DNA from 3 places in the Paraliobacillus zengyii genome. Region 1 is predicted to be linked to each of the others. Evidence: riboswitches for the same ligand, from Rfam matches in the RefSeq annotation. Region 1 holds a riboswitch; each other region holds the start of a gene.
What was found. A riboswitch is a leader RNA that binds a small molecule or an ion and turns the genes downstream of it on or off. The one in region 1 is predicted to bind S-adenosylmethionine.

Region 1 (3,202 bases):
GCCACCGATCGTACCTGCCATTGCGGAATAACCAACCAGACTAATAGCCGTAATCGTTAAACCACTAACTAAACCCGATTTAACTTCTGGTAATATAATATCTTTAATAATTAACCAAGGTGAAGCACCTACTGCAATAGCAGCTTCGATCACCCCTTTATCAATATCACGTGCTGCAGATTCGACAATTCTCGCATAAAACGGAATGGCGGCCACGGATAACGCGACAGAAGCTGCAAATGGACCTGTTGTTTTTCCAAGTAACCAATCGGTAAACGGAAATAGAAATACGAGTAAAATAATAAACGGTATTGATCGAATTAAGTTAATGACAATACCTAAAACTATTTTAATAACGCGGTTTTCTAAAAAGAGCCCTTGATCTGTTACAAATAATAAAATACCAATAGGTAATCCTAATATGATAGCGACTAACAATCCTATACCAACCATTGTTAGTGTTTCAAGAAAAGCTACATTTAATTCAGGTAATATTTCAATAATCCTATCGAGCATGTTGGATCACCTCCACCTGTTTTAAGCGTTGTTCCAAATAAGTAATTGCTTCTTTAACCTCTGCAGCATCCCCAAGCAGTTCCATAATGAATATTCCTAAAGGTGTTTCATTAATATATTCGACCTTTCCATGAAGAATATTACCACTAACTTTAAAGCGTTGTAACATATCGGAAACAACGGGATCGCTAGCTAAGTCTCCCCTAAATTGAAGCTGTAATATTGTACCTTGACACGTTGCAAGGAGCTTTTGAGGCAACTCAAAATTTAATACGGTATCAATAAATTGTTTTGTTAATGCTTCCTTAGGATTAGAGAAAATTTCATATGAGGAGCCGCGTTCTATCATTCTACCATCTTGCATAACCGCACATTTATGACATATCTCCTTGACAACCTCCATCTCATGTGTGATCAACACAATTGTAATACCAAATTCTTTATTAATCTTCTTCAACAATGCAAGAATCGATTTCGTGGTACTAGGGTCTAAAGCAGAAGTTGCCTCGTCACATAGCAATACCTTTGGATTATTCGCTAAAGCTCTCGCAATACTTACACGTTGTTTTTGACCACCACTTAATTGTGCAGGATATTGATTTGCTTTATCCGCTAAACCAACAAGATCCAATAATTCTAATACTCTTGTTTTACGTTTCGCTTTTTGTATTCCAGCTGCTTTTAAAGCAAACGCAACATTTTCAAAAACTGTCTTTGCTGAAGCGAGATAAAAACCTTGAAAAATCATACCAATCGATTGCCTAGCTCGCCGTAATTCATAAGACGATAATTGCAATAAATCAACATCATCAATAATTATTTTTCCTGCGGAAGGACGTTCCAAAATATTAATACAACGCAACAAGGTACTTTTTCCAGCACCACTATACCCAACAATGCCGTATATTTCGCCTTTTTCAACGTGCATCGAAACATCGTCTACACCAATAACACTATTCTTTTTCGACTTAAATACTTTACTAACATGCTCTATCGTAATCATCTTTCTCACCTCTCTTTATCTAACGTTTATGCAGCTTCTTACCAGGATCTAAAAAAACTCCCTTTCGTTTTCGCGAAAGAGAGTTGAATTGATTGTGTAAACGTCAACCCTTATCTTTCAGAACGAAAAACATTCTGCAGGAAGTAGCACCACTCCTATTGGAAGGTTGCTGTGACATCAACGGGCCTGATCCCTCTGTCACTCTGGATAAGATATAATGCATATTATTATTAAGTTAGCTTATATATTAATAGTCGATTGATGATTTGTCAACCGGTAATTACCTGGGTTATATATCGTGATTTTGAAACACTTCTAACTTACCAATTCTTTCCGCGGCTTCTTTTAAACGATCAGGTTCCGCTAACAAACCAATTCTAACGTAGCCTTCACCCATTTCACCAAAACCGTTACCTGGGGCAACTGCTACATGCGCTTTTTCTAATAAAAGATCAGCAAATTCCTCAGATGTAAAACCTCTTGGTACAGCTAACCAAACAAAAAAAGATCCTTTTGGCGCCTTTACATGCCAGCCTATTTCATTTAATTTTTCAATTATTACATTCCGACGTTCTTCATATATACTGACTAATTTTTCTACTTCTGATTGATCAGCCAACAATGCCTTTGTTGCTGCTTGTTGCACAGCCCCAAACAAACTCATAAACATGTGGTCTTGAATCAAATTTAAACTTTCGATAACAGAAGGGTTGCCAACTGCAAATCCAGCACGCCAACCAGCCATATTATATGTTTTAGAAAGTGTATACATTTCTATCCCAACATCCTTCGCGCCTTCTGACTGCAGGAAACTTTGCGATTTTTCCCCATCAAAGCCTATTGCACCATAAGCAAAGTCGTGCAAGACACAAATGTCATGTTTCTTGGCAACCGCAATTGTTTCATCAAAAAATTCTTCTGATGCTGTTGCTGCCGTAGGATTATTTGGATAGTTCAAGAACATTAATTTAGCTTGATCTAATTGATCTTGATTTAATGCTTCATAATCAGGCAGAAAGTTATTTTCTTCTTGCAATGGCATAAATACAGGCTTGGCATTGGCCAAAGCTATGCCGGACATGTAGTCTGGATAACCAGGATCGGGCATTAAAGCAATATCTCCTGGATTTAATAGGCATTGACTTATTTCTACTAAACCTGCTTTTGTTCCAAAGAGAATCGCAACTTCTGTTGATGGATCAATATCAACATCAAACTCTCTTTTATAAAAGCTTGCGATAGCCTCTTTAAAAAATTCTTGCCCTCGAAATGGCGAATATTTATGATACTGCGAATTATCTACTGCGACTTTTAATTCTTCTACTATATGTTGAGGGGTAGGTAGATCTGGATTACCCTGTCCCAAATTTATCACATCATAACCTTGATTCACCATATGTTGCACTTTTTGCACTAAACCTGCAAAAAATTGTTTTGGTAATCGTTTCAGCGTTTCCGATTGTTCGAAGTGTTGCATACAAATTCACTCTCCCATAATTAAACCATCAAATATTAATTTCTAATCTTAGCTATTATTTGTCTTTTTGTAAAGCACTAACTTATAATTGAATTGACAGCATAATTGCTCGGTGGGATAATACAGCTGTTAAAATCCCTACTCATAACTAGGAGTGAATAATTCAAATGACATTATCAATTGCTTTATTTCAAATAGATATAATT
Region 2 (3,202 bases), 590 kb from region 1:
ATTTCACATGCATATGTTGAAATTGACCCGCGTAAACGTTGTGCCTCTTTATACGTACATCTGTTATGGATTACTTCTAATCCTGCTTCGCTGGCAATTGCAGCAGCTTCTGGTGAGACCACACCTTCTTGCAACCAGAAGACTCTTGGTTTGACTTCAATTGCTTCTTTTGCAACGCCAATTGCTGCTTCTGGACTTCTGAATACTTGAACAATGTCAATCGCTTCAGGGATACTCTTTAAATCTGGATAAGCTTTTTCACCCAATATTTCTGTTTCACGTGGGTTAACTGGAATGATTTTATAACCGAGACGTTGCATTTTTCTTGCTAGACGGTAACTTGGTCTTGCTTCTTTACCGCTTAATCCAACAATGGCTAACGTCTTTTGTCTTGTTTTTTCAACGCCATCTATTTCAAATCGTTCGTAAGGGGAGTTTAACGCCCATTTAATGATTCCTTCATCGTTGATGACAATGTCATTTGTTTCGCCTTTGCCAATACCTGTTGCCTTAACTAATGCTTGATTTAGATCATGGATAATATCATCAAGCGATTCAAGACCTACAGATAATCTTACCAATTCTTCTTTAACACCAGTTTCAATTAACTTCTCTTTTGATAATTGTTGATGTGTTGTCGAAGCTGGGTGAATTATTAATGATTTAGCATCTCCAACATTGGCTACGTGTGACCAGAGCGAGACATTATCAATCAATTTTCTTCCTGCATCTCGGCCACCTTTAATACCAAATACGAGAATGGAACCAAAACCATTATTTAGAATATCCTTTGCTAAGGCATGTGAACTGTGACTTTCAAGCCCAGGATAATCAACCCAATCAACTGCTGGATGGTTATCTAAATAGTTGGCTAGTTTAATTGCATTTTCATTATGGCGCTGTACACGTAGATGTAAAGTTTCTAATCCTTGGATAAGTTGGAAAGCATTATATGGACTCAATGATGCACCAAAATCACGTAACAATTGCACACGGACTTTCGTACTAAATGCTAAAGTGCCGAAATCTGTTGCATAGCGAATACCGTTATAGCTTGGATCAGGCTCTGTGAAAGTTGGGAATTTTTCTGAATTCCAGTTAAATCGACCACCATCAATGATAATTCCACCGATTGTAGTACCATGTCCGCCTATCCATTTGGTAGCAGAGTGTACGACAATATCGGCACCGAGTAAAATAGGTTTACACACATACGGCGTGGCAAAGGTATTATCGATAATTAATGGTACACCAGCCTCATGTGAGATTTCAGCTACTTTCTCTACATCCAAAACATGTAAGTTAGGGTTACCGATAATTTCACCGAAAACTGCTTTTGTTTTATCAGTAATTGCATCTTTAAAATTATCTGGATTACTTGGATCAACAAATTTTACATTGATTCCGTATCGAGGTAACGTTATAGCAAAAAGATTATATGTTCCACCGTATAAGTTAATCGCTGCTACAATTTCATCTCCCGCACTGGCTACATTTAAAATAGATAACGTAATGGCAGACATACCAGAAGAAGTCGCAACAGCAGCTACACCATCTTCTAATAGAGCTAACCGTTTTTCGAAAACTTCAACAGTGGGATTGCCAATTCTTGAATAAATGTTACCTGGTTCATCAAGCGAAAATAATCGTTCTGCGTGTTCAGAGTCATGAAATACATAAGAAGTAGTTTGATAGATTGGTACTGCACGTGAACCAGTTGTTGGATCGGGAGCTTGCCCGCCGTGTAATGCTAAAGTTTCGATGTCATACGTTGTGTTTTTTTCTTTTGTCATAGTAAAACCCTCCTGTAATGTTATAAAAAAGCCCTCTTCTTTAAGAAGAGGGCGGTAAATGCATGCTCTTCTTATCTATCAGAATGAATCTGCTGGAATTAGCACCTTTTAAGTAGTAACTTAATGGTTGCTGGGTGTCATCGGGCCAGTCCCTCTACCACTCTTGATAAGAGTTATTTTGTTTTATTTGCAAGAAAAACCCTCTTTCAACTGACGATGAAAGAGGGTTTTAATCCGCGAATTACTTCATCATCCAAAGCTTATGCTTTGCTGGTAGGGGCACCTTGCTGAGCAGGTTGCCGTGGAGTCGTTAAGCCAGATCTTTCGTCCACTCTTTATAAATGTTTAATGTTAAATAGAGTATACCACAGATATCTTATGTGTCTAGTGGGTTTTTTAAATTTATTTGAATATTCTTTATAAAAAGATATTATTTGTTTACATACATAAACCGTTCCATATAGTAAATAAAAGCTTGATTGTAGTAACTAGCAAAATAATAGTCCCCATTATGTCCGGCATAAGGCATCATTAGTAAAGTAGCTTGCTCATTTCCATTCTCTCGATACGCTTCATAGAAATCACGAGAAATAGATGCGTCAACAATGCCATCTGCGTCTCCTTGGAATATGAGTGCCGGCGGACTATCTTCTTTAACTAGGAGAGATGTATCCATAAACGAATCAGAACCGGCTATTCCAATATTTTTAGCTAATCCATTGGCAGGATAAATCGGGATAATACCATTTACATCAAGTTCAGGGTTTAAAACATCTTGATAATTCTCACTTGTAAGGCCTAAACCAGCTGCATTTGCTAATTGTCCACCTGCAGATGCCCCAGAGATAAAAACGGAGTCTAAATTCGCATTATAATCATCATTGTTTTCAACTAAATAATTAGTAAAAAGACCGATGTGACGGACCATATCATCAAGAGAGAAGTCAGCAACGATATTTTCGGGGACTGGTGCAAATTCAACAAATTTATCCTCACTACTTAATCCGTACTGAATATCAAATACTACATAGCCTTGACTTGCGAAGTACTTATTAACTGCTGCATTGTTAGATGATCCTTTGTCACCAATTGTCCAACCGCCACCATGAATTCGAATTAAAACAGAGCTATTTCCAGGCAATTGGGCTGGATTTGATGTCGGTAGATAAGCATCGAAGTGTAATTCAATTCCTTCATCCACACCCTCTGTTCCTGAGTAGAATAAAGTGTCTTGTTCAAGATTATAGTTTTCAGTTGATAATCCGAAAAAGTAAGCCGGTAATGAAAAAGGTACGTCTAAAAAAGTATCTGTCATACTATCAGTTAATGAATTTTGATCCGCTTCATTTAATGTGTTTGAAAAGTCATTTTCCATCTCTGAAAAGGTTAATACGGTTGTAACGAGAGGA
Region 3 (3,202 bases), 1.1 Mb from region 1:
TTTTTAAGGTTATTTAGTCTTATCACTTTCGTTATTAAAAGTAATTCTGTTTCTTGAATTTTCCCTTCCCAAAATTGCTCGAGTGCTTGTTTCCATTCTCTTTTTTCACCGATTCGTGGATAACCTAGATTGGAACTAATTATTTTTGTCATGTATAAACCTCCATTAAAATAGTCTTATAAAATTATTTCTTGCGCATTTTCAACCTTTTGTTTGATATAACTGGAAAGTTTAACTGTGATGTCATAGCGCATAAATGGTGTTACTAAATAGATGCCATTAAAATGTTCAAAAGCAACATCGATTAATTCTTTTGCTACTGACATACCTTCTTGTTCTGCCAGTATTCTATTATCACCTGTCGCCTTCATTCGTTGACGGACGTCATCTGTTAGTTTCATACCTGGTACTTCATGATGTAGGAATTCTGCATTTCGTGAGGATGTGAGTGGCATAATACCAATATAGATTGGTTGTTTAATATGTTTAGTTGCTTGTTTTAGCGACTCAATTTGTTCGGGTTGATAAATTGGTTGGGTCAAAAAATAATCTGCTCCACAATCAATTTTTTTCTCTAGCCTACGTACTGCTTTATCAAGGTGATGAACATTGGGGTTAAAAGCTGCTGCGATACGAAAGGATGTTTTTTCTTTTAATGACTTACCTGAAAATGAGATACCTTCATTACATTGTTTGATTAGCTTAATCAATTCAAAAGATGTAGCGTCAAATACCGACGATGCACCTGGAAAACCGCCTATCTTAGTAGGATCACCAGTAATAGCTAAAATTTCATGGATACCAAGTGTGTGTAATCCCATTAAATGAGACTGTAGTCCGATTAAATTACGGTCACGACAAGTTAAGTGAAGAAGAGGCGTGATGGCTATTCTTTGTTGTTTCATTAGTGTGGCCATTGCTAGATTGCTAATTCGTGGTGTGGCTAAAGAATTATCAGCAAGTGTAATGGCGTCAACACCAACGTCTTTTAATGCTTGCACACCTTTTAGATATTCTTTCGTTTGTAAATTCCTTGGTGGATCTAATTCAACAATAATAGAATGTCTCTGTGTCACAATTTGAGCTAGATCTAACTTTTTTCGAGCAGCAGGCTCCTGTACTTCTATTATTGGAGGGTGCTTAACGTCCGTCTTTTCCAATAAGGGAGTGAAACCTTCGACACCTTTTTTAAGGGCTACAATATGTTCAGGAGTGGTACCACAACAACCACCAAATAACCGCACACCTTGATTACGAAATTCTCTAGCACATTGTTCAAAATAGTCTGGGTTATTGTTATAGATTAACTTTCCATCACTGTATGCTGGTAAACTCGCATTAGGATAAGCGGAAAGGTAAGCTGTCTTCGGTAAGGCCACTGTTTTTAAAGATTCAATCATGTAGTGTGGACCTAATCGGCAATTGACGCCAACGATATCTGCACCAGCATCGTCCAATTGTGTTAATGCATCATTTAAAGGTGTACCATTCTCTAATAATCCAATTTCATGCATCGAAATATTTGTAATAATCGGTAGATTAGTTGCTTCTCTAGCAATTGCTAACACGGTTGTTAATTCTTCTAGGCTATAATACGTTTCTAAAAGGAGCCCGTCTACACCTTCTAATAAGAGACAATAAAGTTGTTCGCGAAAAATTCGCTTGATTTCCTCTATAGTGCCAAGTTTTTTTTGACTTCCACGAATACCACCGATTGTTCCAACAACAAATGTATCCTTATTTGCTGCTCGTTTAGCTATTTTTACTGCTTGCGTGTTGATTTCTTTTACCTTATCCTCCAAGCCATAACGTGCCAATTTAATATAATTTGCACTGTACGTATTTGTTTGAATAACATTAGCCCCTGCTTCTACATACGCCCTATGTGTATGGAAAATTTCTTCAGGATGGGTTACATTTAATTCTTCAAAACAACGATCAACACCATGTGAGTAAAGCAAGGTACCCATAGCACCATCAGCAATTAGAATCTTTTCCTTCAGTGTGGTTAATAAATCCAATCGATCAAACCCCCTTGTTTTTACTTTATCCAGTTGCAACTAACTAAAGTTAATTTTTACTTTATACGCAACAAAAAACCCCCCTTCCATTAAGAAGAGGGGCAGTATTATAGTGGTTTATATAACGACAGCCTAACTCTTCTCATCTTTCAAACATACGTTTGACGGAATTGGCACAGTACTTTTATATAAAAGTAAGCTGCCGAGGTATCATAGGGCCGTTCCCTCCACCTCTCTTGATAAGAAGACTAACTATTTAGTTTTATGTTCCCTGTTATAGTAAGTTACATTCTAAATAATGTCAACTACTATAATGTAAAAATTCAAACAATTTATTTACTAACTAATATTGTTTATTTTTTTAAAATTATAGAATTTGGAAAGGAAAGCCACTTCAAGAATACTTATTTTTAATTTCCTTCTAGTATTTCCATTGTTTTATCCAATATTTCTTCGTCTTTTAAGCGGAACTTGAATTCAACTCGGCGTGAAGCTTCTGGACTGTAGTCACCATTTTCATCGGTGCGACCGTCTGAGAATGATTTACCATTTACCGTTAATTTTTCCTGCAAGTGATCTTGAATGTTTTTATATGGGAATTCATCCCCTAGTATATATTCTGCTACACTATATGCTCTATCTTGGGATAGCTTTAGATTATATAAATAGCCATCTGTGCGATCAGCATGACCTTCAATAATAATTTCTGAGATATATTCTTCATAGCCACTTGCTAATAAGACGTCTAAATACTTTGGAACAAACTCATCTAAAAATTGAAAGGAGTCATCCTTTAATTCTGCACCATCATACTCAAATAAAATTTCTGTGTCAAAGATAATTGCACCTGTTTTCTCATCTACCTCGATGCCTAAAGTAGAATCTTGAAATTCTGCATTTAAGTCCTTTACAAGTTCTGAGCGTACTCCCATAATTTGATCAATTGTTTCTTTCATTTCTTCAATTTGAATGGACTTAATAACCATCATTGAAATAAAGATTAATACAAAACACAGTAAGATCGATGTTAATAAATCAGTGAAAGATGGCCAAAAATGATTCTCTTCCTGCTCGTCCTTAAACAACCGTTGATATTTATTAATCATGTTGATTTAGACCACCCGTACGCCTTGTATTAAGGCTTGTTGCTTCCTGGCTGAAGGTCTGTAAATGCTGGTTTA

Region 2: it holds a riboswitch for S-adenosylmethionine, as region 1 does, so the genes downstream of both, DM447_RS17265 (PLP-dependent aspartate aminotransferase family protein) here and DM447_RS02005 (methionine ABC transporter ATP-binding protein) in region 1, are expected to answer to the same signal.
Region 3: it holds a riboswitch for S-adenosylmethionine, as region 1 does, so the genes downstream of both, DM447_RS15040 (bifunctional homocysteine S-methyltransferase/methylenetetrahydrofolate reductase) here and DM447_RS02005 (methionine ABC transporter ATP-binding protein) in region 1, are expected to answer to the same signal.

Annotation. Positions count from the first base shown of each region.
Region 1 is NZ_CP029797.1:383,361-386,562, reverse strand. It holds gene DM447_RS02010 (methionine ABC transporter permease) at 1-516, opposite strand, end outside; gene DM447_RS02005 (methionine ABC transporter ATP-binding protein) at 506-1,519, opposite strand; SAM riboswitch class I at 1,627-1,733, opposite strand; gene DM447_RS02000 (pyridoxal phosphate-dependent aminotransferase) at 1,809-2,996, opposite strand; gene DM447_RS01995 (carbon-nitrogen family hydrolase) at 3,164-3,202, shown strand, end outside.
Region 2 is NZ_CP029797.1:3,522,448-3,525,649, reverse strand. It holds gene DM447_RS17265 (PLP-dependent aspartate aminotransferase family protein) at 1-1,793, opposite strand, end outside; SAM riboswitch class I at 1,862-1,966, opposite strand; SAM riboswitch class I at 2,037-2,137, opposite strand; gene DM447_RS17260 (alpha/beta hydrolase) at 2,224-3,202, opposite strand, start outside.
Region 3 is NZ_CP029797.1:2,991,925-2,995,126, reverse strand. It holds gene metE (5-methyltetrahydropteroyltriglutamate--homocysteine S-methyltransferase) at 1-152, opposite strand, end outside; gene DM447_RS15040 (bifunctional homocysteine S-methyltransferase/methylenetetrahydrofolate reductase) at 177-2,021, opposite strand; SAM riboswitch class I at 2,161-2,267, opposite strand; gene DM447_RS15035 (OmpA family protein) at 2,432-3,127, opposite strand; gene DM447_RS15030 (MotA/TolQ/ExbB proton channel family protein) at 3,120-3,202, opposite strand, start outside.